Regions from separate parts of the Brevibacterium sp. 2SA genome, predicted to be linked through region 1. Evidence: predicted binding sites of a transcription regulator. Region 1 holds the regulator's gene; each other region holds the start of a gene.

Evidence for each region. The regulator LexA, encoded in region 1, represses DNA repair genes until DNA is damaged. The targets are predictions, from matches to a motif close to TCGAACANNTGTTCGA.
Region 2: FFS20_RS01430 (Rv2578c family radical SAM protein) is a predicted target of LexA. The motif match lies at 1,245-1,260, and genes of this name have one in related genera.
Region 3: ruvA (Holliday junction branch migration protein RuvA) is a predicted target of LexA. The motif match lies at 794-809, and genes of this name have one in related genera.

What each region holds. Positions count from the first base shown of each region.
Region 1 is NZ_SCMW01000014.1:56,786-59,035, forward strand. Features, by position in the region: gene FFS20_RS07595 (LysM peptidoglycan-binding domain-containing protein) at 1-234, opposite strand, end outside; gene lexA (transcriptional repressor LexA) at 478-1,233, shown strand; gene FFS20_RS07605 (ATP-dependent DNA helicase) at 1,282-2,250, opposite strand, start outside.
Region 2 is NZ_SCMW01000002.1:47,955-50,204, forward strand. Features, by position in the region: gene FFS20_RS01425 (NCS1 family nucleobase:cation symporter-1) at 1-954, opposite strand, end outside; gene FFS20_RS01430 (Rv2578c family radical SAM protein) at 1,269-2,250, shown strand, end outside.
Region 3 is NZ_SCMW01000001.1:59,223-61,472, forward strand. Features, by position in the region: gene FFS20_RS00265 (HNH endonuclease signature motif containing protein) at 1-712, shown strand, start outside; gene ruvA (Holliday junction branch migration protein RuvA) at 826-1,422, shown strand; gene ruvB (Holliday junction branch migration DNA helicase RuvB) at 1,419-2,250, shown strand, end outside.

The DNA of each region.
Region 1 (2,250 bases):
GACGACCTCACGGGTGTCGCGGTCGAGGCCGAGGTTCGAGGCCACGGTCCACAGCGACTCGCCCTCGCCGACGACGACGGCGTCAGCGGCGACTCCGACGACTTCTCCCTCAGCGACCGCCTCGGCGGTGAACGTCTGGGTGGAGATGAAGAGCGTGCCGCCGATGATGGCGAGAGCGCACAGGGCAGTCCGGAGCAGGCGCACGGCGCGGCGGCCGCGGACGGTCAGACGCATTTCGTGATTCTTCTCAGACATCGCTTTACCTCTTTCTTCGTACGATTCCACCCGCAATGAGTAGAACGTCTGTTCTATTCAACATGCCAATCGAACAAATGTCCAGTCCACCTCGAACATTTATGAGACAATGAGCGAGAACCAGCGTTGTTGATCGATCTCGAACAACCATCCCAGGCGGCACTGACACGAGATCTCTCGAAGCGCTTCGACCGGTGGGATTAGAACGAAGGGGAAGAGGCAATGGTGCAGAGCAAACGAGGCAGAGGAAGGCCGCGCAACGAGGATGTGGCCAGCGAGATCGCGGCTGCGCGCAGCGAAGAGGACGAGGTCGAGATCCCCGACGGGCCGACCGGAGCCGGCGACTTCCGACTCTCCCCCCGGCAGCGGCTCGTCCTCGAGACGATCGAACGCGCCGTCGTCACCAACGGCTACCCGCCGAGCATGCGCGAGATCGGTGAGGCCGCGGGTCTCGCGTCGCTCTCGAGCGTCGCGCATCAGCTCTCGCAGCTCGAGCGGCTCGGCTATGTCCGTCGCGATCCCAAACGCCCGCGGGCGATCGAGGTCGTCAATCCCTTCGAAGAAGAGGAGGCGGAGCGGGCGAAGTACGAGGAGCTCGCGAACAACACCGTCCAGGTCCCCGTCGTCGGCCGCATCGCCGCCGGTGGCCCGATCCTCGCCGAGCAGGAGGTCGACGACGTCTTCTCCCTGCCGACGCAGGTCGTCGGCTCCGGTGAGATGTTCCTCCTCAAGGTCGTCGGCGATTCGATGATCGAGGCCGCCATCTGCCACGACGACTGGGTCGTCGTGCGCAAGCAGCACACCGCCGACAACGGTCAGATCGTCGCCGCCCTCCTCGATGGTGAGGCGACGGTGAAGACGCTCAAGCGCAAGGCCGGGCGCCAGTGGCTGCTCCCGCAGAACAAGGACTACGACCCCATCGACGGCACGTACGCGCAGATCATGGGGCTCGTCGTCGCCGTCATCCGCCGCCTCTGAAAGGTGCCGCGCGGGCACAGCCTGCGCGGCGACGCCGAGCGCCCCGGACTACTCCTTCGCGTCGGCGAGGCGGCCGAGGGCCGTGCGGACGAGCTGTGAGTCCGTCGTCGGCCACATCTGCGGCATCGAGTTGACGAGGTAGCCGGCGTACCGAGCCGAGCGCAGCCGCGAGTCGAGCACCGCGACCACGCCCTTGTCCGCCGTCGACCGGATGAGGCGTCCGGCTCCCTGGGCCAGACGCAGTGCGGCATGCGTCGCGCTCACCGCCATGAACCCGTTGACACCGCGCTTGTCGGCGTCGCGGGCCCGCGCCTGCATGAGCGGATCGTCCGGCCGCGGGAACGGAATCCGGTCGATGATGACGAGCCGGTTCGTCCTCCCCGGCACGTCGACGCCCTGCCACAGTGACATCGTCCCGAACAGGCACGCCTCATCGTCGGCGGCGAAGCGGGAGACGAGTGACGGCAGACCGTCCTCCCCCTGGAGAAGGATCGGGACGTCGACCTTGGCGCGCAGGTGCTCGGCGGCGGCATTCGCTGCCGCCTTCGAGGAGAAGAGCCCGAGCGCCCCGCCACGGGATGCGGTGACGAGCGCTTCGAGTTCGGCCAGCGCTTCCTCGCTCAGCCCGCTGCGACCGGGTTTGGGCAGGTGAGACGCGACGTAGATGATCCCCTGGCGGCCGTAGTCGAAGGGTGAGCCGACGTCGAGGCCGTCCCACCTCGGCGCGTCCGGTCCTAAGAGACCGAGCGAGGCGGCCACGGCGTCGAAGTTCCCTCCGAGGGCGAGCGTCGCCGAGGTCGCGACGACGGTGGAGTCCTCGAAGATGCCGTTGCGCATCGTCCCGGCCACGCTCAGCGGGGCGACGACGAGGTTGGTCGTCTCGCGTTCGCGGAAGGTGCTGCGGCTCAGCCACACGACGTCGTTCTTGCCGGGGTCGCAGAAGCGCTCGGCGAGTTCGAAGATCTCCTGGCACCGGGCCTTGGCCATCTGCCGCCCTGCATCGGCGTCCTCTCCGCG
Region 2 (2,250 bases), on a different contig from region 1:
GCTGATGACCGTGCCGTCGATCGAGTACTGGGCGCCGGCGAGTGAGATGACGACGAGGCCGAAGACGAGCATGTTGATGGGGATGCCCCAGAAGTTGCCGACGACGATCGAGCCCTTCTTCTTCGCCGACCGGGTGAAGTCGGAGAAGTTGAGGACGAAGGTGCCGTAGATCGCCACCCACAGGGCCCCTCCGCCGAGGATGTTCGTCCACATCTGCCACCCGGTGAGCGGGTCGTCGATCGACCAGGCGATGCGGAAGTCGACGCGGACGAGCATCCAGATCGCCAGGGCGAGGAAGGTGGCGAGGATGATCGGGCCGGCGATCGCCTCGTAACGGCGGATCATCTCCATCCCGTAGCTGACGATGACGACCTGGACGATCCACAGCAGAGTGAAGGAGAACCAGCCGAGGCCGCTCAGCCCGAGGAACTCGACCTCCGTCCACGCCTGGAGGCCGGGGATGAGGGTGATGAGGAGAACGTTGAGGACGTTCGCGGCGAGGTAGGTCTGGATCCCGAACCAGGCGATCGCGACGATCCCGCGCACCGAGGCGGCCAGCTGGGCGCCGTGGATGCCGAAGGCGATGCGGCACATCACCGGATAGGGCACGCCGGTCTTGTGGCCCATGAACCCGGAGAGGGTGAGGAGGACGAAGAGCAGGACGGCACCGACGAGGAGGGCGACGAGGATCTGCCACGCCCCGAGGCCGAGGGCGAAGAGGCCGAGGGCGAATCCGTAGTTGCCGAGCGAGTGGACGTCGTTGGCCCAGAGCGAGAAGACGCTGTACGCCGTCCAGCTGCGACCCTCCTTCTGACTCGGTGCGAGATCGGCGTTGTAGAAGCGCGGGCTGATCCGGTGCGCGGCGAGCTGTTCCGGGCTCGGTCCGAGCCGGTGCGGCACGGTGCTCGACTGAGGGTCGGGCACGGGCTGGTCGGACGTCACGGTGTGGGCCATGGGAGTTCTCGAATCAGACGGGCGCGGTGCTGGAATACCAAAGGAGGTCTTCGCGGCCTCGCGGCAGTGAGAGCTGACCCCGTGAGCGTAACCTGGGTCACACTGCTTCCGCAATGGGCTCATCTCCGTCAGTCCAGTACTGACAACGCCTGGAGTGCGCGAGGCGCGCCTCCGGACCTGGGGCGATGGCCGCAGATCGATGATGCCCGAGCCTGGACTATTTGGCATACCATTTGTTTGAATCGTGGCCTGCTGCCGGAACAGACACCCGCACCCCTCTTGACTTCGACTCGAACACGTGTTCGAATACCGGTGTGAGATGGAATGACGCGGAACCGACAGCCGGGCTCTTCGGGGTCACCGGACTCATCCGCACCGTGCGGGCCCCGGAGTTCGCGGGGATGACGTTTCACGAGGTCCTCGCGAAGTCGGCGCTCAACCGGATCCCGCGATCGAGTGCGATGCCGTTCGCGTGGACGATCAACCCGTATCGGGGCTGCTCCCACGCGTGCGTCTACTGCTTCGCCCGGAGCACCCACCGGTATCTCGACCTCGACTCCGGCGACGACTTCGACCGGCAGGTCATCGTCAAGGTCAACACCCCTGAGGTGCTCGCCGCCGAGGTGGCCAAGCCCCGCTGGTCACGCGAGCTCGTCGCCCTCGGGACGAACACCGACCCCTATCAGCGCGCCGAGGGACGCTACCGCCTCATGCCCGGAATCATCACCGCCCTCGCCGAACACGGCACCCCGCTGTCGATCCTCACGAAGGGCACCCTGCTGCGGCGCGACCTCCCGCTGCTCGCCGACGCCGCCCGGGACGTCCCCGTGGAGATCAGCATGTCGATCGCCGTCTACGACGACGAGCTCCAGCAGGCGATCGAACCCGGGACGCCGACGACCGCGGCGCGGTTGGCGACGGTGCGCGCGGCAGCGGAGCTGGGATTCCGGGTCACCGTGTTCATCATGCCGGTGCTGCCCAAGCTCACCGATTCGCGCGAGCATCTCGACACGGCGCTCGCGGCGATCAAGGACGCCGGCGCGAGCAGAGTCGTCTACGGCGCCCTTCACCTGCGCCCGGGCGCTCGCGAGTGGTTCTTCGCCTGGCTCGACCGCGAGCACCCCGAGCTCCTCCCCCGCTACCGCCGCATGTATGCGACTTCGGCCTATGCCTCGAAGGAGTACCGGACCTGGCTGGCGGCGCGGATCAACCCGCTCATCGACCGCTACGACCTGCGCGGGACCAGCGACGATGACTATCCCGCGACGAGGCGGACGAGGCATGGGCCCCGGCGCG
Region 3 (2,250 bases), on a different contig from region 1:
CGCCGCCGATGAGGGCCTCAACGGCACGGTGTTCTTCCATCTCATGACCGAGAAGGCGAAGTCGATGGCGCTGGCGACCGAACAGCGGCATGCGACTCCCCGTCAGCTGGCGATCCTCGGCGCGCGAGACAAAGGCTGCACTTTCCCCGGATGCGAGACTCCACCGGGCTGGTGCGACGCGCACCATGTCTTCCCGTGGGCGCTCGGCGGCAGAACCGACCTCAATAACCTCACCCTCGTCTGCAGCATGCACCACCACCTCATCGACAGATCCGAGTGGGAGACGATCATGCTCAAGGACGGCCGTGCCGCATGGATACCACCGGCTTCGATCGACATCGAACGGCGACCGATCCTCCATGCACGATTCGTCACCGACGATGCCGTCGACTCACTCTTCGCCGACCTTCCGTATTCGCCGCTCACCGCCGCCGACGTCGGCGTCGACGCGGAGCATTGTGGGCCGGAGCTGATGCGGGGGAGCGACGCGGATTCGGAGCAATGGGGCAGTGTGCCCGAATCGGGAGTCGCGCGTGGACCGGGCTGGGGCATCGACGACTGCAGCGATGGTGGCGCCACCGATGGCGGCGCCACGGGCGGCGTTGCCGTCGGCGGCGCAGTCGACGGAGAGATGTCGCCGGGAGGCGAAGCCACCGGTGATGATGCCACCGGTGACGATGATCCTGGTCCCGGGGATCGAGGTCTGTGGTGAGCGGCCCGCTCGAGGGGACGAGTGTGCCGCACGCCCGGGCATGTCGGATGAGGCGAGCGACCTCGAACTGTTAGTCTGGATTCGTACACGTGTTCCCACCTGAAAGGCAGTCCGTGATCAGTTTCCTCAGCGGTACGGTTCATCGCATCGCAGCTGACCACCTCGTCGTCCTCACCTACGGTGTCGGCAGGAAAGTGCACGTGACACCCGACACCCTGGCCGGCACCCGCCACGGCGCCGACATTGACCTCGTCACGACCCTCGTCGTCCGCGAGGACTCGATGACCCTCTTCGGCTTCGGCACCGAAGACGAGAACCACACCTTCGAGGTCCTCCTGACGATCTCGGGCATCGGACCCCGCCTGGCGATGGCTATCCTCTCCGTCATGGGCCCCGACGAACTCGCCGCCGCGATCGCCGGCCAGGACGCCACCGCCCTCACGCGTGTGCCGGGCATCGGCAAGAAGGGCGCCTCACGCATCATCCTCGAACTCGAGAACAAGCTCCCGAAGTTCGCCGCCGCAGCGCCCGGCCCCACGCTCTCCTTCGGCGGGACCAACCAGCAGGTCGTCGACGCCCTCGTCGGCCTCGGCTGGAAGGAACCCCAAGCCGCCGAGGTGGTCCAGGAAGTCGTCGCTGACCTCGGGGCCGACGCCGGCACCTCGGCGCTGCTCAAGGCCTCGCTCAAAGTCCTCGGTGCCCGGAAATGACCGACCGCGAAACCACGTCCTACGAGATGGACTTCGGCGACCAGCGCCTCACCGGTGCCGAGCACGACCGGCTCGTCTCCGGCAGCGCCGAAGCCGCCGAACGCGATGCCGAGGCGGCGCTGCGGCCCAAAGGGCTCCACGACTTCATCGGCCAGCCCCAGGTTCGCGAACAGCTCTCCCTCGTCCTCGACGCCGCGAAGGCCCGGCACAAGGCCCCCGACCACGTCCTGCTCTCCGGCCCACCCGGGCTCGGCAAGACGACGCTGGCGATGATCATCGCCCACGAGATGCAGGCAAGCCTGCGTGTGACCTCCGGACCCGCCGTCCAGCACGCCGGCGACCTCGCCGCGATCCTCTCCTCCCTCGAAGAGGGCGAAGTCCTCTTCATCGACGAGATCCACCGGATGGCCCGCGCCGCCGAGGAGATGCTCTACGTGGCGATGGAGGACTTCCGCGTCGACGTCATCGTCGGCAAGGGCCCCGGCGCCACGGCGATTCCGCTCGACCTCCCGCCCTTCACCCTCGTCGGCGCGACGACCCGTTCGGGACTCCTTCCGGCACCGCTGCGCGACCGCTTTGGGTTCACCGGGCACCTCGACTTCTACTCGAGCGCCGACCTGCTCACCGTGCTCACCCGCTCTGCCCGGATGCTCGGCATCGACGCAGAGAACCGTGGGCTCACGGAGATCTCCACCCGCTCCCGGGGCACACCCCGCATCGCCAACCGTCTGCTCCGCCGCGTCCGGGACTGGGCGCAGGTGCGCGGCAACGGCACCATCGACGAGGCCGCCGCACTCAACGCGCTCACCGTCTACGAAGTCGACGAAC